3 regions of the Streptomyces sp. NPDC048484 genome follow, and region 1 is predicted to be linked to each of the others. Evidence: riboswitches for the same ligand, from Rfam matches in the RefSeq annotation. Region 1 holds a riboswitch; each other region holds the start of a gene.
What was found. A riboswitch is a leader RNA that binds a small molecule or an ion and turns the genes downstream of it on or off. The one in region 1 is predicted to bind cyclic di-AMP.

Region 1 (7,678 bases):
CTGGCTCTGGCTCTGGCAGGGGTGCTGGGCACACAGCCGCGACGCTGTGGCGGCCGGGGTGGTGCGAGGCGGGGTGCGGGCGTCCGGTTAGGGTCCGGGCTCATGGACGTACTCATTCATGTCTTCGTCGCCCTGCACATCATCGGCATCGCCTCCCTGCTGGGCGGCTTCCTCACCCAGATGAAGGCCATGGGCGACGGCACGGCCCGCTTCACCCCCGCCATGCTCCACGGCGCACTGACCATGCTGGTCACCGGCGCGGTCCTCGTCGGCCTCAACCAGGCCGACGACCAGACCGTCAACAACATCAAGATCGGCGTGAAACTGGCCCTGCTGGTCGTGATCCTCGGCCTCGTCTACGTGAAACGCGACGAGGAGAAGGTGGAGAAGGGGCTGTTCGGCCTGGTGGGCGGACTGACCACGGTGAACATCTTCATCGCGCTGCTCTGGACCTGAGCGACAGCCGGAAGGCGCCGGAAAGTACCGGAAGCGAGAAGCCGGAAGGCGGAGGCTGTTGTCCGGCTCCCGGCCTGCGAGCGGTGTCCTTACGCCGGTCGCACCACGCTGTGGATCGGCATGTAGTAGATCGACTCCTCGCGGACGTACGCACCCGGCTTGGGGGCGTGGATCATCATGCCGTCGCCGATGTAGATGCCGACGTGGCTGATGTCGTCGTAGAAGAAGACGAGGTCACCGGGCTGGGCGTGGTCCACGGAGACCGTCGTGCCGGTCTCGACCTGGTCCCACGTCGTGCGCGGAAGGGTGACACCGGCGGCCTTCCAGGCGGCCTGGGTGAGCCCGGAGCAGTCGTACGAACCGGGGCCGCTCGCGCCCCAGACGTACGGCTTGCCGGTCTGGGCGCGGGCGAAGGCGAGCGCCTTGGCGGCCTTGGCCGTGGCTGCGGAATCGGAGCCCGGCACGCTCCCCGTACCCGTACCCGTACCCGTACCTGTGCCAGCTCCCGTACCCGTACTCGTGGTGGCGCCCGTGTCCTGCTGGGCCTGCTGGGCCCGTGCCGCCGCCTCCTGGCGTCGGCGCTCCGCGTCGGCCGCCTGCTGCCGGGCCAGTTCGTCCGCCTTGCGGCGGGCCTCCTGCTGCCTCTCGCGCTCGATCGCCGCGAGCCGGGCCTTGTCCTCGGCGGTCAGCCTCGAAAGGAGTTCGCGCGCCGTGCCGAGCTTCCGCTGGACGTCAGCTTTGGACGCCTTCAGCGTGCTCTGTGTCGTGGTGAGCGTCTCCAGGCCCTCGGACGCCTCCTGCCGCTTCTTCGATGCGGCGGCCTGCTGCGTCGCGTAGTCGTCGACGGCCTGCTGCTGCCGAGCGGTCAGCCGGCTCATCAGCTGGGTCTGGTCGAAGTAGTCCTGCGGGTCGTCCGCGAGGAGGAGGTGAGCCGTGTCGGGGGCGGAGGCTCCTGTGCGGTACTGAGAGGTGGCGAAGGACCCGAGCGACTCGCGCGCGCTGTTGAGCTTCTCCGTGCGCTTCGCCACGTCGTCGAGGAGGGTGTCGACGCGCTTGCGCTGCTTGGTGGTCTTCTCTTTGGTCGCGTTGTACTTCTCGGTGGCCGTACCCGCCTGCTGGTAGAGGTCGTCGACCTTCTTCTGGACTTCCTCCATGCTCGGAGTGCTCGGGGCGGGCTCCGCGGCCGGCGAGGCGTCCGCCGTCTGGGAGAGCAGGGCCACCGAGGTCAGGGCCGCGGTGGCAATGGCCGGCGTCCGTATGCCCATGGAACTGGGGGGCCGCGACTTGCGGTGTGGCGCCACGAGGGCGTCTCCTTCCGTCATCCGCCTACCGAGTTAGCTGTCGGGTTCGGGCGAATGCTCCGGAAGGTTTGCCCTACGGTCCTCGTCCCGCGAGGGAGTCGGACCGATTCACCCCAAGATCGGTTGGGTCCCCGGTTCCGGAGGCCATGAGGGCGTACCGGATTCGGCGGAGTCCGCTCGGCCCGGCGTTGTTCGCCGGTGCGGGTCGAGCGACCTACTCGAAAGTTAGCCAATTCGTGTGGCTCCTGTGAAGTTTGATGTGCGATTTGCCCGATAGATTTTCGTTATCTGGGTCTCGGGCTTCGCTTCTGGGTGTCAATTGGTCATTGTCTGGGGTGAGTTGTCCGAAGTGGTGCGGCAGTGGCGTGGAGTGGTGAATTCCGTCTACTCCGCGCCGTTGGCTGTCAATCGGCCAGAGTTGGCTGCGGTGTGGAGAGGGTGTGTCCCGGCCCGACCGGTCGGTCGCAGACCGTGGTGAGGTGGTGATGGTGAGTGAGAGCTTGTCCTGGTCGGCCGGTCGGATTCCGCCGAGTTTCCGGGGTGGCGGCAGGGTGTCAGTGGGGGCGCCTAGACTCGGAGAGCGATGAGCAGCCTCTTTGATGACAGCTTCCTGGCGGACCTCAAGCCCTCGCAGGGTCATGAGGAAGAGCCGCCGCCGCCCGAGGACGAGGCGCCGGATCCGGTTCCGGTTCCGGACGACCTGTTCGGCGGGCGTTTTGACGTGCCGCCGAGCCGACAGGCCTCCGCCGAAGGCGGGGGCGGGTACTACCGTGACGGCGCCCCCCGGCCGCTCATGGATCCGGCCGCGCTCCTGGACGGGCTGAACGAGAACCAGCGCGCGGCGGTGGTCCATCACGGCTCACCCCTGCTCATCGTGGCCGGCGCCGGTTCCGGCAAGACCCGTGTACTGACGCACCGGATCGCCCACCTGCTGGGCGAGCGCAAGGTGCACCCCGGCCAGATCCTCGCGATCACCTTCACGAACAAGGCCGCGGGCGAGATGAAGGAGCGCGTCGAGCAGCTCGTCGGCCCGCGGGCGAACGCCATGTGGGTGATGACCTTCCACAGCGCCTGCGTGCGGATCCTGCGCCGCGAGAGCAAGAAGCTCGGCTTCACCTCGTCCTTCTCGATCTACGACGCCGCCGACAGCAAGCGCCTCATGGCCCTGGTCTGCCGCGACCTGGACCTGGACCCCAAGCGCTTCCCTCCGAAGTCCTTCAGCGCCAAGATCTCGAACCTGAAGAACGAGCTGATCGACGAGGAGGACTTCGCCGCCCAGGCGGGCGACGGTTTCGAGAAGGCTGTCGCCCAGGCCTACGCGATGTACCAATCGCGGCTGCGCGAGGCGAACGCGCTGGACTTCGACGACCTGATCATGACGACGGTCAACCTCCTGCGCGCCTTCCCCGACGTCGCCGAGCATTACCGTCGCCGCTTCCGTCACGTCCTCGTGGACGAGTACCAGGACACGAACCACGCGCAGTACTCCCTCGTCCGGGAGCTCGTCGGCACCGCCGCGCCCTCCGCCGAGCACCCCGAGGACATCCCGCCCGGGGAGGACGATCTCCAGCCCGCCGAGCTGTGCGTCGTCGGTGACGCCGACCAGTCGATCTACGCCTTCCGTGGCGCGACGATCCGCAACATCCTCCAGTTCGAGGAGGATTACCCGAACGCGACCACGATCCTGCTGGAGCAGAACTACCGCTCCACGCAGACGATCCTGACCGCCGCCAACGCGGTCATCGAGCGCAACGAGTCCCGGCGTCCCAAGAACCTGTGGACCAACGCGGGCGCGGGTGCGCGCATCACGGGCTACGTCGCCGACACCGAGCACGACGAGGCCCAGTTCATCGCCGACGAGATAGACCGTCTCACCGACGCGGGCGACGCGAAGGCCGGCGACGTCGCCGTCTTCTACCGTACGAACGCCCAGTCCCGTGTCTTCGAAGAGATCTTCATCCGGGTCGGTCTGCCCTACAAGGTCGTCGGCGGCGTCCGCTTCTACGAGCGCAAGGAGGTCCGGGACGTCCTCGCGTACCTGCGTGTGCTCGCGAACCCCGAGGACTCCGTACCGCTGCGCCGCATCCTGAACGTACCCAAGCGCGGCATCGGCGACCGCGCCGAGGCGATGATCGACGCGCTCTCCCAGCGCGAGAAGATCAGCTTCCCGCAGGCGCTGCGCCGCGTCGACGAGGCGTACGGCATGGCGGCTCGCTCGACCAACGCCGTCAAGCGGTTCAACACGCTGATGGAGGACCTCCGTACGATCGTCGAGTCCGGCGCGGGCCCGGCGACCGTCGTGCAGGCGATCCTCGAACGCACCGGATATCTCGCCGAGTTGCAGAGCTCCACCGACCCGCAGGACGAGACCCGCATCGAGAACCTCCAGGAACTCGCCTCGGTGGCATTGGAGTTCGAGCAGGAGTCGGGCCGCGCCGAGGCCGCAGGCGCAGGCGGAGCCGAGGGTGAAGGTGGGGCCGACGGTGAAGGTGGAGCCGAGGGCGAGGGTGAGACGCCGGCCGGGCTTGCCGCCTTCCTGGAGCGGGTGGCCCTGGTCGCCGACTCCGACCAGATCCCCGACGAGGACGAGGACGGCTCAGGCGTCATCACCTTGATGACCCTCCACACCGCCAAGGGCCTCGAATTCCCGGTCGTCTTCCTGACCGGCATGGAGGACGGCGTCTTCCCGCACATGCGCGCCCTCGGCCAGACGAAGGAGCTGGAGGAGGAGCGGCGGCTCGCGTACGTCGGCATCACGCGCGCCCGTGAGCGGCTGTATCTGACGCGGGCGTCGATGCGCAGTGCGTGGGGGCAGCCCTCGTACAACCCGCCGTCCCGCTTCCTGGAGGAGATCCCGGACGCACATCTGGACTGGAAGCGCAGGGGGTCCATGGGGCCTGTGGCCACCGGCCCGGCCGCCGGTGTGGCAGCTTCCCTGTCGTCCTCCCTCTCCCGTTCGGCGGCCTCGGGCGCGTCCGGCTTCGCGACGCGGCGGGGTGCTTCGGACAAGCCGGTGGTGTCGCTGGCGGTCGGAGACCGGGTCACGCACGACCAGTTCGGCCTCGGCACGGTGGTCGGGGTGAAGGGCATGGGGGCGAACTCGGAGGCGACGGTCGACTTCGGCGGCGAGAAGCCGAAGCGTCTGCTACTGCGGTACGCGCCGGTTGAGAAGCTGTAGGAAAACCGGAAAGCCGGGAGGTCCCCGGGAAAGACAGGGAGACGCGGGAGATCCTGCCGGACGAGTGAGGCGGGGTCGCCGGTCCGAGGGCTCGCCTACGTGGGGTCCACTCCGTGGCTGCGCAGCCACGGGAGCGGATCGATCGCCGAACCGCCGCCGGGACGTACCTCGAAGTGGAGGTGCGGGCCGGTGGAGTTGCCGGAGTTGCCGGAGTAGGCGATCGGGTCGCCGGCCTTCACGACCGTCCCCGAGGCGACCTTGTACGTGGAGAGGTGGCAGTACCAGGTCTCCGTACCGTCCTTGGCCGTCACGATGACCATGTTTCCGTAGGCGCTGTTCCACTGCGTACGGACGGTCCCGTCGGTCGCGGCCATCACCGTCGTGCCGTACGAGACCGGGAAGTCGATACCGGTGTGCACGGACATCCAGTTGATGCCGGCCTGACCGTAGTAGGCGCTGAGCCCGTGCCGCTCGACCGGCAGTGCGAACTTCGGACGCAGCCGCTCCTTGCGGGCCGCGTCCGCCGCCGCCTTCTGCTTCTCGGCGACCCGCTCGGCCTTCAAGTCGATACGTTCCTGCGTACGGCTCGCCCGGTCGGCGAAGTCGTCCGCGTCCGCGGAGAGGTTCTCCAGCTGGGCGTCCAGCTTGTTGTTCGCGGCAGACGGCTTCACGGGGCTCGCATCGGGCGCGGCGGCTGTCGTGCGGACATCGTCTCCGCCGTCGTCGCCACCGGTCACGGACGCTGCGGCGATGCCCGCGACACCCATCACGCACGCCGAGGGCACGGCGATCGTCAACAGCGCGGAACGCTTGGGCGGGGGGCGGCGGCGCGACGACCGGGAAGCGGAACGGCCCGCCGCGCGGGACGCGGCACGCGTGCCCGGGGCGGCGGCGGAGACCGGAGCGATCTCCTCGGCACCTTCGAGCGGCGACGGCTCGTCGTCCGCGTGGGTTCCGGGGTCCGAGTCGGCGATGTCATCGGCATGGTCTGAGCGGCCGAACTCGCCTTGTGCGGTGGCCTGTTCCTCATAGGGAACTTGTTCGAACGTGCTGGTGGCCTGCTGGTCGTACGCGACGTGACGGTCGTACGCGTCCTGCTGGTCGTACGACTCGTGCTCCGCCTGCGGGTGCGCCTGCGCGTGGAGCTGGGTCTCGGCCTGGGCGTGGGGCTGCGCCTGGGACTGTCCCTGGTGCTGTCCCTGGTGTTGCTCGCCGCCGTCCGAGTTCCACGCCGTGGCGTCGTACGTGCCCGTCTCGAAGGTCGGCGCCGTCCACTGCTGGGTGGGGTCGACCGGGTCTGCCTGGCGCCAGGCGTTCGCGTCCCACTGCCCGGTGCCGTCGGGGCTCCCGGCCTGCGCCGGGATCTCACCGAGCTGCTGGTAACCGGTATTCGGCCAGACACCGCTCGTGTCATAGCTGCCGGTCTCGTAGGCGGCGTGGTGCTGGGCCGCGTACGGGTCGTAGTTCAGCGTCTGATGACTGCCGGTGGAATGCCGCCAGTTACCGCTGGGAGATGCCCCGGTCGTGGCGTCGTACGAACCCGTTGCGCCGCCGCTGCCGTCGGTTCCGCTTCCGTTGCCGGGCAGATCGCCGAAGAGGGGATCGGTGTCGAACGTGGTCGTCGGGTAGGCGCCCGTCGTGTCGTAGCCGCCCGTCGTGCCGTAAGAGCCGGTGACGGCCGGTTCAAAACCGGTGGCGGGGTACCCGTCGTGCATGGTGAAGTCGCCGTACGGGGCTTCCTGCTGGCCATAGGACGCGTAGTGCGCCGAGATGGCCTCGGGAGCCGGAGCCGGGGGAGTTACGGTCCCCGACGGGTGACGGTCGTTCACCAACTTCTCTTTCGCCTCGACAACAGGGGCTGGCAGAGCAGTGCGGTGACTGTACCCGGCGGTATGAGGGCGCGACAATCTTCGGCAGGTTTCCTCCTCTCAGGAAACGGGCATTCGGCCGCCTTTCGGCGGTGTATGGGCACAGCCTTGGCCTTGCGTTCGATGAATGTTCGAAGAAACGAAGTCTCCGGAGCCGAATGCGGCTTCCGCTTGCGGCGCTTCTGGCCGCTTCCCGAGGCTCCGGTTCAGGGTGGACCGCGTCCAGACACCTGCTTCCGGTTACGCCTTCCGGTGACGCCGTTCCCGTTGAAGCTGTCCCGTTACGCCACTGTCAGGCCGCCGGTGTGAGCGGCGGCGCGGGCGGTTTCCTCCTCGGCGTCCAGGGCCTGGCGTATGCCGGCCGCGACCGCCGGGTGCACCGGCAGGGCGAGATGCCCGATTCCGCTCACCCGTACGTTCTGCACGAGCAGATCCGGGTGCGCGATGCACGCCGTCTCCAACGGGACCATCAACTGGTCGAGATCGCTCCAGAAGCTCACGAACCGCGTGCGGCAGTGCGGCGCCGGCTCGCGCAACTCCTCCAGCACGCCGGAACCCGGGCGCATTTGGCGAACGATCGGGTGCGCGTTCATCAGCGGCACGACGCGTGTGCCCGCGTGCGGTGTACCCAGGGTGACCAGGGTCCGGACGCGGACGTCACCCCCCAGACGCTGCACGTAATAGCGCGCGATCAGCCCACCGAGGCTGTGCCCGACGATGTCCACCTCCTGGCGGCCGGTGCGCTCGCAGATCTCCTCTATGTGCCGGCCGAGCAGCTCGGCTGCGGCCCGTATGTCACAGGTCAGCGGAGAGTAGTTGAGCGACTCGATCTGCTGCCGGCCGTGCTGGGCCAGCGAACGGCGCAGCAGGACGAA
Region 2 (7,678 bases), on a different contig from region 1:
GCGGCCGGCGGGGTCCGCCGGGTCGTCCTGCTGTCCACGCTGGGCGTGGTGACCAGGCCCAACGGCCAAACTCGGATCGCGATGCGCGCACTGGAGGACACGCTGCGGGAGTCCGGCCTGGAGTGGGCCATCCTGCGGCCGGGCGGCTTCGCCTCCAACGCCCTGTGGTGGGCCGAGTCCGTCCGTGCGCAACAGGTCGTCGCCGCGCCCTTCGGCGACGTCGGGGTGCCGATCATCGACCCGGCGGACATCGCCGCGGTCGCGGCAGCCTGTCTGCTGGATGACCGGCACACCGGCGGCGTCTACGAGCTGACCGGGCCGGAGGTGATCACTCCGCGCCGGCAGGCGGAGGCCATCGCCGCCGCGCTGGGCTCGCCGGTGAGGTTTCACGAGCTCACCCGTGACGAGGCCAGGACCGCCATGAGCCAGAGCATGCCGGCGGAGCTTGCCAACGACACTCTGGACATCCTCGGCTCCCCGACCCCGGCCGAGCTGCGCGTCAGCCCGGACGTCCAGCAGGTCCTCGGCCGCGCCCCGCGCCCCTTCGCCGACTGGGCCGCCCGCAATGTCGCCGCGTTCCGCTGAGACCGGGCGGACCTTGCGGCGCCGCTGGAACTGCTTCGTGCTCGGCGATCCCCTGCTGCCAGTCGAGGCACCTGACCCGAGGTCGACGCTGACATGGCCCCCAGCCGGGCGGGCAGCCGGGCGGCTCACGTGATCAGCAGTAGGGCCGACCACATTACGGCGGCCAGGGACGGGAGCAGGTAGGCGATCAGGACGATCGACCGGCCTCGTCCGCGACCCCGGCTGCACCCCGGCCAACTCGCCCACGTGGCGGCGTACTCGGGCAGGCGTTGCAGTGCTCGCCGCTGTACGTGCTGGTAGTAGAGACGGTGCCGGTGGCCCACGTACAGCCAGGTGAGGGCCAGTACGAGGCCGAAGGCGGCCAGGACGCGCGCCGCCACGAGGTGTTGCTCAGAGGTGAGGAGCGTCGTGTAGGCCACGGCGAAGAGCGACTGGCCCACGAGGAAGAGGTTGCCCCGCTGGAACAGCATGGTGTTCTCGTGCAGCGTGTGCTGCCAGAGCCGGCCGTCCTCCGCGATGCGCTGTGCCTCGCTCTCGTCCCCCATGCCACCGTTCTGCCCCGTGGTCGCGCGGAGCCACCGCTTCCGGGCGGGGTCCGGCGGGGCCCAGTGGCCTCGTCGGTCCGCGGGCGGTGGTGTCAGCCCGCCGTGAGCTTTGCCAGCGGCAGCGTGTGCTGCGTCTGGAGGACCTTTGCCCGCAGGTAGAGGACGTTGTGCGCGGTGGTGAACACGCCCGTCGGGACCCGGTGTTGTACGTCGATGCCGAGAGAGCGGAGCTGTTCCGACTTGTCGGGGTTGTTGGACAGGAGGTCCAGCTCGGTGATGCCGAGGGCCGTGAGCATCTGTGCCGCCGCCGTGTAGTCGCGGGCGTCCTCCGGCAGGCCCAGGGCCGTGTTGGCCGCGTACGTGTCGAGGCCCTCGTCCTGGAGGGCGTACGCGTCGAGCTTGTTGTAGAGGCCAATGCCGCGGCCCTCCTGGCGGAGGTAGAGGAGTACGCCGCCGCGCTCGGCGATCTGCTCGACGGCCTCGCGCAGTTGGGGACCGCAGTCGCAGCGGGACGAGCCGAAGGCGTCGCCCGTGAGGCACTCGGAGTGCAGGCGGACCAGGGGCGTGGCCCCGGCCGGGTCGCCGAGGATCATCGCCACGTGCTCCTGACCGTCGGTCAGGCCGTGGAAGGTGACCAGTTCGGCGTCGACGCTGTAGCCGTCGTGGAAGCGCAGGGGTACCCGGACGCGCGAGCGCTGGGTGGCGGCGGGGTAGTCGGGCATGCGGCTCTCCGGTCCACGTTCGTCATCTGATTCAGATTTGAAGCAGATCCTCGATTCGAGACCCTACTCCACGTTTTAAAGTTAAAGCAACGGATTGTGGGTGAGGGGTGAGGGGTGAGGGGTGGGCGAGGGGCGACGGGTGGTGGGCGAGGGGTGATGGGTGACGGGGGCTGCGTGCTGCCCTATGCGCACGGGCCCGACGAGCGGCGGCGCCACGGGACGCCGTCCGGGGTGGTCTGCGGGTCGTCGCCCTCCAGGGCCCGCGCGACACCCGCGCAGATCTCCTCCAGCTGCCCCACCTGCTCCGCGGTGAGGTGGTCGAAGAGGGTCGCGCGGACGGTCTTCACATGGCCGGGGGCCACGCGTTCCAGCAGCGTCATGCCCTCGTCGGTCAGAATGGCGATGCTGCCGCGCTTGTCGCTGGGGCATCCTTCACGGCGTACCGCCCCGTCCTTCTCCAGGCGGGTCACCGCGTACGTCAGCCGACTACGGGTGATCTTCGTCCGCTCGGCGAGGTCGGTCATGCGCAGGCGGCGGTCCGGTGCCTCGGAGAGGTTGGCCAGGATGGAGTAGTAGAGGTGCGGCATGCCGGCCTCCTGTTGGAGCTGCCGGTCGAGCGCGTCCTCCAGGAGCTGGGAGGCGGCGACGTAGGCGCGCCACGCGCGCTGCTCGTCGGAGGTGAGCCAGCGGGTTGTCATGCCTCCAGTGTAGGTTTGCTTCAAACTTGAACCAAGCCCGGTCCCAGCCTTGGCCCCAGCGCCGGCCCAGCCCCAGCGCCGACCCCAGCCCCAGCTCCAGCGTCCGCCCCAGCCCCGGCCCCAAGAACCCGCCTCGTAGGAACCCGTCTCCAACCCGTCTCCGAAGAAAGGGCGTCCATGCCCCACCCCTACGTCCTGTTGTCCGCCGCTGTCTCCCTCGACGGCCGCCTGGACGACACCGGCCCCGAACGGCTGCTGCTCTCCGGCCCGGCAGACTTTGACCGGGTCGACGAGGTACGGGCCGAGTCCGACGCCATCCTGGTCGGCGCCGGCACCCTGCGCGCCGACAACCCCCGCCTCCTGGTCAACTCCGCCGAGCGGCGCGCCGCCCGGGTCGCCGCCGGGCGGCCGGAGTACCCGCTCAAGGTCACCGTCAGCGGCACCGGCGACCTCGACCCCGCCGCCAACTTCTGGTCCACCGGCGGCGAGAAGATCGTCTACACGTCCGACGAGGGCGCCCGGACGGCCACCCACGCACTGCGCGGGCTGGGCGTCGACGTCGTTTCCGTGGGACCCGGCCTGGACTGGCGGGCCGTACTCACCCATCTGCACGACGTCCGGGGCGTGCGGCGGCTCATGGTCGAGGGCGGCGGCCGGGTCCACACCCAGCTTCTCCTGCAGGGGCTCGCCGACGAGCTGCAGCTCGCCCTCGCGCCGCTCGTGGTGGGGCAGCCGCACGCGCCGCAGCTGTTCGGGTCCGGGGCGTACCCCGGCGGCCCCCGCAGCCGGCTGCGGCTGGTCGAGACGCGACCCGTGGGGGACGTGGTGCTCATGCGGTACGTGCCCACCGCGCCCGGTACCGGGCCCGTCCCCTCGGCCGCCGACCACCGGTGGCTGGAGCTCGCCTGCGAACTGGCCGTACAGTGCCCGCCCTCACGGACGGCGTTCAGCGTCGGCGCGGTCGTCGTCGCGGCCGACGGTACGGAGCTGGCCCGCGGGTACTCCCGTGAGTCCGACCCCGTCTCGCACGCCGAGGAGGTCGCGCTCGCCAAGATCGAGCCCGGCGACCCCCGGCTCCCGGCCGCCACGGTCTACAGCAGCCTGGAGCCCTGCGCCCGCCGCGCCTCGCGGCCCGCGCCCTGTGCCCGGCTGATCCTCGACGCGGGCGTACGCCGGGTCGTCACCGCGTGGCGCGAGCCCGACACGTTCGTGGCGGCGGCGGACGGGAACGGCCTGCTGGCCGCGGAAGGCGCCGACGTGCTGGTGCTCCCGGAGTACGAAAGCGCGGCGAAAGCACCCAACCGGCACCTGGGCTGAGCCCCGCCCTTTACCCGTGTGCTTCGGGTCCCGCGAATGGAGTACAGTGGTCTTTAACGGCGCGGGGTGGAGCAGCTCGGTAGCTCGCTGGGCTCATAACCCAGAGGTCGCAGGTTCAAATCCTGTCCCCGCTACTGAAGGCCTGAGGCCGGAATCCAATGGATTCCGGCCTCAGGTGTTTTTCTGGGTTCGCGCGGACCACACGGACCACGCGGTTCAGGCGGGCGGCTGGATGAAGCCCCTGCGGGCGGGTTTTCGACCAAGGGGAATCCGACGCACCAGAAACTTCGCATGCTTGTCCACCCGTGCGGACCGGAGGGCTCAGCCGATCTCTGGTGGCTCCCCGAGGCCGCTCGGCGTGACCTTCCCGGGCCCGTGTTACCGGCAGTAGTCGGACGACGCCGCTGCGCATAAGGACTGACGCACCGTCAAAAATCCGGCGCCTGTGAATGTCGATCAACTCGCCCGATTTACCCCGCTCATCACCTGTAAGTCCAGGCCGGGGGCCTTAACGATCATCCAGAACAGCTTGGAATCAGGTGCCCGGGTCTATTAACGTTCGATAACGCAGCGCGGTTGTCCCAGCCGTCACAAGAGACGGCTCCGTGCGCACGCGCCGAATCCCGCAAGGGAACCGGGGAACCACCTACATGGGGTGAATCGCGCGTCTTTCGCGGTGGAGTACACCGCGGTTGACACGCGTAGGAGACCTTCCTGCTCCGAACCCGTCAGCTAACCCGGTAGGCGAGAAGGAAGGAAAGGAGCGCGCCCACGTGGCGTCCAACCGGTCTGCCCCCACACCCTCGTTCACGCCGAATGAGTTGATGGGTGAGTCCTCGGGTGAGAAGAAGCCAGACACCTTCGCGTACGGTGCCCGTAAGGACGAGGAGACCTGGGAGGCCTGGAATCCCACCGCGGACACCGTCGTTCCCATCCGCGGCCGGCACCGCGTCTCCAAGCAGCGCGGCGGAGGGCTCGCCCGTAGCTCGACCGTTCTGGGCGTCGGTGTCATAGCCGCCGTCGGCGCGGGTGGCATGGCCTCCGCGCAGACCGGCAAGCCGCCGGTGTCGATCTCGGTCCCCGACCTGCCGAACGTGGGCTCGCTGATCTCGGAGGACGAGGCTCCCGAGGGCTCCAGCACTCCGCTCACCGCTGCCGGCCTCACCACCGTCGAAGCCGAGCAGGGCAACGCGGACGCCGGTGAGGCCCTGCGCGCCCGCATCATGCTCCAGGCCGAGTTCCAGCAGGACCAGGTGGACCGCGAGGCCCAGCAGGCCGCCGAGACCGCCGCCGCGAAGAAGGCATCCACGCTCGCGGCCAAGGAACAGGACGCGGCGAAGGCCAAGGCCGCCGCCGCCGAGCAGAAGAAGAAGGACGCGGCCAAGGCGAAGGCCGAGGCCGCGCGCTTCGCCGAACTCGCCAAGCAGTACACGCTGCCCACCTCCTCGTACACGATCACTTCGACCTTCGGGCAGTCCGGCTCGCTCTGGTCCTCGGGTCAGCACACCGGCCTGGACTTCGCCGCTCCCACGGGTACCCCGATCAAGGCCATTCACAGCGGCACGATCACAGAGGCGGGCTGGAACGGCTCGTACGGCTACCGCACGGTCCTCACGCTCGACGACGGTACGGAGCTCTGGTACGCCCACCAGTCGTCGATCGGTGTCAGCGTCGGGCAGAAGGTCAGCACGGGCGAGGTCATCGGCCGCGTGGGCGCGACCGGCAACGTCACCGGGGCGCACCTCCACCTTGAGGTCCACACCAGCGGCGGCAGCGGGATCGACCCGATGACCTGGCTGCGGGGCAACGGCCTCAACCCGTAGGCCCCCGCAACTCGCAGACCCCCGCAACCCGTAGGCCCCCCGCCTCTCCCGCCCGCCCTTGGCGGTAGCGCGGGAGGCGTATTGCGGACGGCCCGTTCCCGTACACGCGGCGCTCACCGAACCGGGGGGTGCCCCTTTTCGGCATCCGACCGCCCGGCGCCCTCAGCCGCACGGCTTCTCAGGAGCGGTACGGGTTGTATGCCGGGTACTGGGGTTGGGGTGCGGGGGATTGGGCTGCCGGGTACTGGGGTGCCGGGGATTGGGCTGCCGGGTGGGCGTGCGGGTAGCCGTACGTCGGCCAGGGTGACGGTGCCGGGGCGGTTGCCCTGGCCGCGTACTCCAGGGCCGGGCGGGCCGGTTCCCGGCGGGCCCACAGCTCGTGGAGCAGCTCCCGCTCGCGTACGGCGAAGTCGGCGCCCGCGCGGCCCCGGCGGCCCCGGTGGCGCAGGAACGCCAGCGACGTCGCGTACGCCTCGTACTCCGCCACCGCCCGGCCCGCGTCCCGCCCGCCGTGGTGGGTGGCGTACTCCCGGGCCAGCCGCCGTGCCTTCATCGAGCCGAGGACGAACGGTTCGGGCGGGGCGAGCCAGCCGGCCATGGCGTACGACGGCAGTTCGGTGCGGACCGTGCCCAGTTCGCGCTGGCGGGTCCAGACCGCCAGCCAGGTCAGCAGTCCGAAGGACGGGACCATGAAGGCCGCGTAGACCGCGTAGAAGCCGTACTCGCCGAAGGTCGACGACCCGTTCCACATCGCGTGCATCCCCATCGCGAGCAGCAGCCCGGTGATCGGCAGGAGCACGCGGCGCACGTGCTGGCGGTCCGCGGAGCGTGCGGCGATGCCGAAGCCGATACCCGCCAGCACGGTGAACAGCGGATGCGCGAAGGGCGACATGATCACGCGTACGAAGAAGGTGGCGGCCGTGACGGAGAAGACGCCGGTGTCGCCGGACAGCTGGTCCGTGCCGAACGCCGTACCCAGGTAGAGAATGTTCTCGGTGAACGCGAAGCCGGTCGCCGTGACGCCGGCTATGACCACGCCGTCGACGATGCCGGTGAAGTCCCGTCTGCGGAACAGGAAGACGAGCAGGACCGCCGCGGCCTTCGCCGCCTCCTCGACGACCGGCGCTATCACCGTCGCGCCGAGGGTGTCCGCGTGGGAGGGGTCCGCGGTGGCCGTCGCTATCCACTGCGTCGCGAAGCTGTTCGCGACGATGGCTATCAGCGCGGCCGCGCAGGCGCCCCAGGCGAAGGAGAAGAGCAGGTTTCTCCAGGGACCCGGGTCGACCCGGTCCAGCCAGCGGAACGCGGCGACGAGCAGCGGGACGGGCAGCACGGCGAGGCCGAGGCCGACCAGGAAGCCCTCCGTGCCGGTCTGTTTGCGGACGAGGGCCAGGATGACCAGGCCCGACAGGGTGAGCAGGGTGGTCAGCGCCGCGTAGCGCACCCATGTGCGCTGCCACCAGTGAGCGTGCCGACGGGGGCCTCCGGCGGGAATGCCGGGGGGTGTCGGGGGTGGGGGGCTGGTGGCCATGACAAAAACCCTAACGAGGGAGGGGCGTGGCCCGCGAGAGCGCCCTGTCAGGGGGCTCAGCTGCCCGTGCTGTCCGCATCAAGCGGTACGCGGCGGAACAGGAGATCGTTCACCACGTGGCCCTTGTCCAGGCCCTGGCCCTCGAAACGGGTCAGGGGGCGGAAGTCGGGGCGGGGCGCGTAGCCGGTGGGGCTGTCGGGTCCGTCGGTGCTCTGGGGCTGGGTGTTCTCGAAAGCCGGGTGCGCGGTGAGGACTTCCAGCATGACCTCGGCGTACGGCTCCCAGTCCGTCGCGCAGTGCAGCAGCGCGCCGGGGGCGAGGCGGGACGCGGCGAGCGTGAGGAACTCCGGCTGGATCAGGCGCCGCTTGTGGTGGCGCTTCTTGGGCCAGGGGTCCGGGAAGTAGACCCGCAGGCCGGCGAGGGAGCCCGGCGTCAGCATCTCGCGGAGCAGGATGA
Region 3 (7,678 bases), on a different contig from region 1:
GTGCGCGGTGACCCGGTGCTCCGGAAGCGTCACCTCGCCCGAGCCCTCCACCTCGAACCCGGCGTCCGCGATCATGTCCAGGTCCACCTTGCCCGCCTGTCCCTCACTGGTGAGGTAGTCGCCGAGGAAGATCGAGTTGGCGAGGTGCAGGGCGAGGGGCTGCATCGTACGGAGATGGACCTCGCGGCCGCCCGCGATCCGCACCTCGACGTCCGGGCAGACGAACCGGACCATCGCGAGGATCCGCAGACACCGCTGCGGCGTGAGGTGCCACTCCTTGGCGAGCGGGGTGCCCTCCATCGGGATCAGGAAGTTGACCGGCACCGAGTCCGGGTCGAGCGCCCGCAGCGCGAGGACGACGTCGACGAGGTCCTCGTCGCTCTCGCCCATACCGGCGATCAGACCTGAGCAGGCGGACAGGCCCGCGGCGTGCGCCTTCCGGACCGTGTCCACCCGGTCGGCATAGGTGTGGGTGGTGGTGATGTCCCCGTACGTCTTCTCGGAGGTGTTGAGGTTGTGGTTGTAGGCGTCCGCCCCCGCCTCGCGCAGCCGATCGGCCTGACCGTCCGAGAGGAGACCGAGACAGGCGCACACCTCGACGTCCTCGTGCCGGTCCTTGATCGCCCTGATGGTGTCCGAGACCCGGTCGACGTCACGGTCCGTCGGGCCGCGTCCGCTCGCCACCAGACAGACCCGCTTGGCGCCGCCCGCGAGCCCCGCGGCAGCGGCCTGGGAGGCCTGGTCGGGCTTCAGCCACGTGTACTTCAGGATCTCGGCCTTCGAGCCGAGCCGTTGTGAGCAGTAGGAGCAGTCCTCGGGACACAGGCCCGACTTCAGGTTGACGAGGTAGTTGAGTTTCACCCGCCGGCCGAACCACTGCCGGCGTACCTTGCCGGCCGCGGCCACCACATCGAGGAGTTCTTCGTCGGAGGTGGCCAGCACGGCCAGTGCCTCGTCGCGGGTCGGCAGCTCGCGCCGAAGCCCCTTGTCCACCAGCGTGTTCAGCAGGTCCATGAGGTCCGATCCTGGCCTATCCGACCGCGCCGGGCCAAGGAGGGACCGGACAACAGAGACGGTTCGACGTGTGGGTATTGCCACATCATGGGCGGCTGGTGATCCCGCTAGGGTCTGTGCGTTGCCTACAAAAGGCAGTGGGGACGGCCGGGCGGAAGGTCATGTGTCGGGACCCCATGGGACACCCTCACGTCATGGCCCGGAGGACACATGACCCGATCGCCGTTCGAGTGGATCGACGAGCAGGCGCGGGCGCGCCGCCGGGCCGGACTCGTCCGCACTCTGCGTCCCCGCGCCGCCGACTCCACGCTCCTCGACCTCGCCGGAAACGACTATCTGGGCCTGGCCCGGCACCCCGAGGTCACGGAGGCCGCCGCGCGGGCCGCCCGGGCATGGGGCGGCGGCGCCACCGGATCCCGGCTCGTCAGCGGGTCGACCGAACTGCACGCGGAACTGGAGTACGAGCTGGCCGCGTTCTGCGGCTTCGAGTCCGCCCTCGTCTTCTCATCGGGCTACGCGGCCAACCTCGCAGTCGTCACCGCGCTCGCGCCGCACGGCTCCCTCATCGTCTCCGACGCGGGCAACCACGCCTCGCTGATCGACGGCTGCCGGCTGGCGCGCGGTACCACCCAGGTGGTCGCCCACGCCGACCCCGAGGCCGTCCGCAAGGCGCTGGGCACGCGCACCGGGCCCGCGATCGTCGTCTCCGACACGGTCTTCTCGGTGGACGGCGACGCGGCCCCGCTGGCGGAACTGGCCGCCGCCTGCCGGGAATCCGGCGAACCAGGCACACCCGGCGCGGCCCTGGTGATGGACGACGCGCACGGTCTGGGCGTCCTCGGTGACGGCGGGCGGGGCGCCGCCTGGTCGGCGGGGCTCGCGGGCGCGCCCGACGTCGTCACCACCGTCACGCTGTCGAAGTCGCTCGGCAGCCAGGGCGGCGCCGTCCTCGGACCGGCCCCCGTCATCGACCACCTGGTCAACGCGGCCCGTACCTTCATCTTCGACACCGGTCTGGCCCCCGCGGCGGCGGGCGCGGCCCTGGCGGCCCTGCGTCTGCTGCGCGGGGAACCGGAACGGGCCGCACGCGCACGTGCGGTGGCGACGGCTCTGTACGCGCGCCTGACGGCTGAGGGCCTCGAAGCCGTACGGCCGGACGCCGCGGTCGTCTCCGTGCGCGCCCCCTCCCCGGAACAGGCACTTCGCTGGGCCGCGGACTGCCGTGAGGCGGGTCTGGCCGTCGGCTGTTTCCGTCCCCCGTCGGTGCCGGACGGCATCTCACGGCTGCGGCTCACCGCCCGCGCGGATCTCACCGACGCGCAGCTCGACCGGGCCGTGGGCGTGATCATCGAAGCGCGCCGATAAACCCCTCCCAGGCCGCCGGGGCGAAGAGCAGGGCGGGCCCCGACGTGTTCTTGGAGTCGCGCACCGCGAGCAGGCCGGCCCATGGGCCGGAGCCCGGACGGGCCGTCTCGACGCAGTTGTTCATTCCCGTGCTGTGGCTGCTGCGCTGCCACAGCACACCGGGCAGACGCGTGCTGGAAGGTAAGTACCGAGGCATTGCGGGCATGGTGCCTCCTCATGTGCCGTCAGCTACACCGGCGATGAAATCCAACGTGTCCTCGGGCGAAAGGGCGTGGACCTGAAGGGCGTTGAAGGCCTCGCCATAGGCCCGGAGGTCTGCTTTGTGTTCGAGATAAAGGCTACTCGTCAAGTGGTCGAGAACAACCACATTCAGATCAGATCTGTTCGGAAACGAAAAAATTACGAAGGGCCCGGTGACTCCGACATGGGCCCCAACTCCGAAAGGAAGCACCTGAATCCGCACGTGAGGAAGGTGCGCGGCCTCCTGGAGCCGGTCCAGCTGCCGCGCCATGACCTCCGGTCCACCGACGGTCCGCCGCAGCACCGCCTCGTCCAGAACGGCACTCAGCCGGAGCGGTGTGTTCGAACGGAGCACGTCCTGACGTGCGAGGCGGACCTTCACCAGTACCTCCACCAGCGCGTCGCCCTTGCCGTCGGGCGCCCCGCCCACAGCGGCCCGTGTCACCTCCCGGGCGTACTCCGGCGTCTGCAGGAGGCCCGGCACGACGGAGTTCTCCAGCGTGCGCATCGCGCCGGCCTGCGACTCCAGGCTGATGAAGTCGCTGTACGTCGACGGCAGGAGGCCCCGGTAGGCGTGCCACCAGCGCTGTCGGCCGTCGTCGTCCGAGCCCGCCAGCACGACGAGCAACTCGTGCAGTTCCGGGTCCCGGACGTCGTACGCTTCCAGGAGCAGCCGTACGTCCGCGGGCTTGACCCCGCTGCGGCCGGTCTCGATCCGGCTCACCTTCGACTGGTGCCAGCCGACGAGCTGGGCCGCCTCACCGCTCGTGAGGCCCGCGAGGGCGCGCAGGGCCCGCAGTTCGGCGCCGAGTTTCCGTCGGTGCACCGCGGGGCCGTACTGCATGGCCGTCTCCTTCCGACCGTCGCGCGGACGCTATGGCGCCCGGCGTCACGCCGACGGTAGAGGACAAACCGGGTGGCCGCCCAAATACGGTCGAGCGTCGCAGAGTTCACCGCTTCGAGGGACAGATATATGCATATCCTGGTGGATCGGCACCGTGAACGCCGAGGTGATGGCACTCTGGCGCAAGCACCAGTTCGGGACCGCGCTCGAAGTCATCCGCTTCGGTCGGACTCCGGTCCCGTGGGAAAGGGACGACGTCGCATGGCAGACCGCCAGGAAGCATCCGTCACTCTGCCGAGCGATCCCGCCTCGGTCTCCGCCGCCCGGTCGTACGTCACCGACGTCCTGGCCGAATGGGGACTTCCGTCCGACTCGGAGGCCGCCGACACGGTCCGGCTCATCGTCTCCGAGCTTGCCACGAATGCCGTACAGCACACCTTCGGGCTGTCACCCACCTTCACGGTGGACATCGAGCTCGACCGTGACGAACAACTGCGCATCGGGGTGACCGACAGCCACCCGCGGTTTCCGAAACGGCTGCCCGCGGCCGTCCAGCAGGACAACGGTCGCGGCATGGTCATCATCCGATGGCTGACCGCGGAGTGGGGCGGCAAGCTCACGGTCCTGCCCACCAGAGAGGGCGGAAAGACCGTGTCCATCGTGCTGCCCTGGACGGCACCGGCGGAGCCGGCACGGGCCGACTGAGCCTCGCCACCGCCACCGGCGCGGGCTACCTGTCGTCCGAGTCCTTGTCCACGGCCCGCTTCACCAGATACGGCATGACCTCCCACAGGCCGGTGCACAGGGCCAGCGTGGTCACCCCCGCCACGATGCCTTCGGTCCGGCCCACCGCCACGTCCACGACGAGCAGCACGGAACCGGAGAGCGCGAGCGCGAGCACGGCCAGGCCGACCTGCGCGAGACGGGACGAAGCATTCACGATCTGGGGCTTGGCGCCCCTCCGGAACAGCCGGCGGTGCAGGGCGGCGGGCGCTGTGAAGAGCGCCGCCGCCAGCACCGAGAGCAGCAGCGTGACCACGTACGTGGTGCGCTGCACCGTGTCGAGGGACGGGAACCGCGGGGTGAAGGCGAGGGTCAGCAGGAAGGCGAAGAGGATCTGGACGCCGGTCTGGGTGACCCGCAGCTCCTGCAGGAGCTCGTTGAAGTTCCGGTCGGCGCGCTCAAGGCGGGTCTCGTTGCGCTCCTCGTGGTGATGCGGTTCGGCCATAGGTGAACGAGTAACCACTCAGCCGCCGAAATCACGTCCGGCCCCTCACGGGGTGGCCGCGGGGATCCCCGCGGCCACCCCGTGGGCAAGATCACCTGACGCGGCCGTACCAGACGCTCTTCGTCCAGATCTTCTGGAGCTTCACCACGTCCCCGGTCTTCGGGGAGTGCCAGATCCGGCCCTTCCCGGCGTAGAGGCCCACGTGGTAGACGTTCCGGCCCGAATGGAAGAAGACCAGGTCCCCCTGCTTGCGGCTCGAAGAGGAAACATGCTTCGTCTTGTTGTACTGGGCCGCCGCCGTGCGGGGCAGGCTCTTGCCGGCCTTCTTGAACGAGTAGAGCGTGAGGCCGGAGCAGTCGAAGCGCTTGGGCCCTGCGGCGCCGTACTTGTAGGGGGAGCCCTTCTTGGAGGCCGCCACCTGAAGTGCCTTTGTCGCGTGAGTGGCCGCTTCCGCGCCGGACGCGAAGCCCGGTGCCACGATGCCACCGCCGACAGCGGCGATGGTGAGGACCGATGCCGTACCGGCCCTGCTGAACAGCGACGGGACACGATTGAGCGCAGTCATGCGCAACCCTTCGTCAGCCGCCTGTGAAGGATGACCTGTCGGATTCGGGCTGGCGAAGTTGCCCGGCCGCTGCTGCGGCTTCACCCCAAGGACCACTCGGATCTCTCCGGCGGCCCGTCGTGCCTGGGTCCTCCACTCCTGCCGATGCACTTCTGTCGACCGGTCATCCGGGCAGCGGCAGGACTCGGCGTCCGCCCGGACCGCCCCGCCGCTTCTGGCGGGGGCTTGTCGTCGGAAGGGATCTTGACGCACTGATGTGCCAAAAGCCGAGCGGAATCGGTGCTTTGTGGGCTTACTCACCACTCACCCATTCGGGTGGACAGCCCTTTCTATGGAGGGGTGTCGAGGGTCCTGAGGACCTCCGCACCAGCACCGGAATGGTTGATTCCGCCCCGGAGGTACGCGCGTTGCGCAACTCCGGGGGGTCGGAAAGTACAGCCGCGAATACGCCATCCGGGGGTACACCGTCTGGTCCGTTTCGGTTCCGGCCCGGACGGCTCGTCAAATCCCTGCGTGACGCCGGGCCGGCGGGCGTACGTCAGGTGCCGGAGCCGGGCGGCAGGGCGACCCGGCCCGCCCGGCGTTCACCGTCCAGGATGCGCAGGGCCCGTGCCAGGGTCGGTGCGTGCACCTCGTGTTCGCCCCGCTGGTGCATCAGGGTCAGGGCGTCGCGCAGCGCTGAGGCCCTGCCGACCAGCGCCTGGGCCGCGCGCAGTCCGCGGTAGGTGTCGCCGGAGTGTGCCGGGTTGATGCGGCCGATCAGGTCGACCACCTCCAGGTAACGGTCGATCAACTCGGCCTCGGCCCGGGTCAGCGCCGGCAGCGGGGGCAACTCGGGCGGGAGCACGGCCGGTTCACCTCGCGCCGGATGTGCCGAGGGTCGACTTGCGGCTCGGGACGATCCGGTCGACCAGCCCGTACTCAAGGGCCTCCGGGGCATCCAGAATCTTGTCCCGCTCGATGTCCACCGAGATCCGCTCCCGGCTCTGCCCTGTGTGCTGAGCGAGCAACTCCTCCAACTGCGCACGGGTACGCAGCAGTTCGTCGGCCTGGATGGCCAGGTCGGACGCCTGCCCCTGGACCGGCTCGGAGAACGACGGCTGGTGGATCAGCACGCGGGCGCCCGGCAGCGCGTACCGCTTGCCCGGCGTGCCCGCCGCCAGCAGCACCGCCGCGGCCGACGCGGCCTGCCCCAGACAGATCGTCTCCACCTCGCAGCTGACGAACCGCATCGTGTCGTAGACGGCCGTCATCGCGCTGAACGAGCCGCCGGGGGAGTTGATGTAGAGCGAGATGTCCCGGTCGGGCGCCTGGTACTCCAGGTGCATGAACTGAGCCATCACGTCGTTCGCCGAGGTGTCGTCGATCGGCGTCCCGAGGAACACGATCCGCTCTTCGAGGAGCTTGGAGTACGGGTCCATGGTCCGCGTCCCCGAACTGGTGCGCTCGGTGAACTGGGGCAGGACGTAGCGGGCGGACGGTCGGGTCATGACACACGCCTCCTCCGGGAGAGATCCTGTAAAAATGTACAGGACGTACATGACGTTATGATGGGGAGCAGATTCTAGATCCACAGATCACAGCAGGTCAGAACGTGTTTACGCTGATCGTGAAGCAGGTTTCTCTCACGGCCATCCGGCATGTTCAGGCAGCCGCGTCGTCCTCGAAGCCGAGCAGAACCGTGAGGTGATCCGAGGCGGCGCGCAGGTCCTCGGGGCAGCACAGCCGACCTGTGCACGGAGCGACAGCAAGGGCCGTAGCCGCCGGCGCCGCCCCCGGCTCCGTGGTCGAAGGCCCGAGTGGGCCGAGGGGACGGTCGGCGCCGAAAGCCGGCCCGCCCGGGAGTCTGTCGGCGCCGTAGGCCTGCACGTCGATGACGGGTCATCAGGGAGAGAAACGTCCGGGACACTGCAAGTTGCGCGACGCCCGGTGCTCCTGTCGGGCGACGGACGTCCGGTCGGTGTTGAGGGTGCGCATCTTCCGAGGGCGGGGGCTGGCGGCACGGGTGTGGTTGCTCCCGTGCCGCGCGGCGCCCTCGTGATGTCAGGCGGTGCGCTTCACGTGGCGGACCAGCCACATCAGCAGGGCGTCCAGGTCGGCGGCGGCCGAGAGGACCCGGTCGACCGCCTCGGGGGTGTGCAGCCACTGGTCGCAGCCGAGGGGTCGGGCGGCGATCAGCGAACGGTGGCGCAGCAGGTGCGTACGGGAGTGGTCCGTCGGATAGCCGCGCGGGGGGCGTTTCATCACGTCCCCGGAGATGTCGTAGCCCTTCTTCCGTACGTCCTCGACGATGGCGGACAGTTCGCGGCCGCTGCCCTCGGAGGCGACGGCTTTGCGGAACGTGTCCACCTGGCCGGGATCGGGGTACCACCAGGCGCCCTGGATCCGCAGGCCGTCCAGGTCGAACCGGAGACCGATCTCG

Region 2: it holds a riboswitch for cyclic di-AMP, as region 1 does, so the genes downstream of both, AB0D14_RS37195 (M23 family metallopeptidase) here and AB0D14_RS11570 (NlpC/P60 family protein) in region 1, are expected to answer to the same signal.
Region 3: it holds a riboswitch for cyclic di-AMP, as region 1 does, so the genes downstream of both, AB0D14_RS04215 (C40 family peptidase) here and AB0D14_RS11570 (NlpC/P60 family protein) in region 1, are expected to answer to the same signal.

What each region holds. Positions count from the first base shown of each region.
Region 1 is NZ_JBEZJY010000009.1:96,859-104,536, reverse strand. Features, by position in the region: gene AB0D14_RS11575 (hypothetical protein) at 103-456, shown strand; gene AB0D14_RS11570 (NlpC/P60 family protein) at 546-1,757, opposite strand; cyclic di-AMP (ydaO/yuaA leader) riboswitch at 1,764-1,936, opposite strand; gene pcrA (DNA helicase PcrA) at 2,341-4,935, shown strand; gene AB0D14_RS11560 (M23 family metallopeptidase) at 5,031-6,764, opposite strand; gene AB0D14_RS11555 (alpha/beta fold hydrolase) at 7,085-7,678, opposite strand, start outside.
Region 2 is NZ_JBEZJY010000052.1:19,280-26,957, reverse strand. Features, by position in the region: gene AB0D14_RS37225 (NAD(P)H-binding protein) at 1-585, shown strand, start outside; gene AB0D14_RS37220 (hypothetical protein) at 711-1,130, opposite strand; gene ribA (GTP cyclohydrolase II) at 1,223-1,852, opposite strand; gene AB0D14_RS37210 (MarR family transcriptional regulator) at 2,035-2,550, opposite strand; gene AB0D14_RS37205 (dihydrofolate reductase family protein) at 2,728-3,867, shown strand; tRNA gene AB0D14_RS37200 (tRNA-Met) at 3,928-4,001, shown strand; cyclic di-AMP (ydaO/yuaA leader) riboswitch at 4,472-4,629, shown strand; gene AB0D14_RS37195 (M23 family metallopeptidase) at 4,692-5,690, shown strand; gene AB0D14_RS37190 (PrsW family glutamic-type intramembrane protease) at 5,869-7,221, opposite strand; gene trmB (tRNA (guanosine(46)-N7)-methyltransferase TrmB) at 7,278-7,678, opposite strand, start outside.
Region 3 is NZ_JBEZJY010000003.1:194,879-202,556, forward strand. Features, by position in the region: gene bioB (biotin synthase BioB) at 1-1,014, opposite strand, end outside; gene AB0D14_RS04190 (8-amino-7-oxononanoate synthase) at 1,225-2,379, shown strand; gene AB0D14_RS04195 (DUF397 domain-containing protein) at 2,360-2,584, opposite strand; gene AB0D14_RS04200 (helix-turn-helix transcriptional regulator) at 2,594-3,463, opposite strand; gene AB0D14_RS04205 (ATP-binding protein) at 3,725-4,168, shown strand; gene AB0D14_RS04210 (DUF6328 family protein) at 4,194-4,691, opposite strand; gene AB0D14_RS04215 (C40 family peptidase) at 4,783-5,256, opposite strand; cyclic di-AMP (ydaO/yuaA leader) riboswitch at 5,260-5,446, opposite strand; gene AB0D14_RS04220 (hypothetical protein) at 5,795-6,103, opposite strand; gene AB0D14_RS04225 (ATP-dependent Clp protease proteolytic subunit) at 6,111-6,746, opposite strand; gene AB0D14_RS04230 (DUF2461 family protein) at 7,300-7,678, opposite strand, start outside.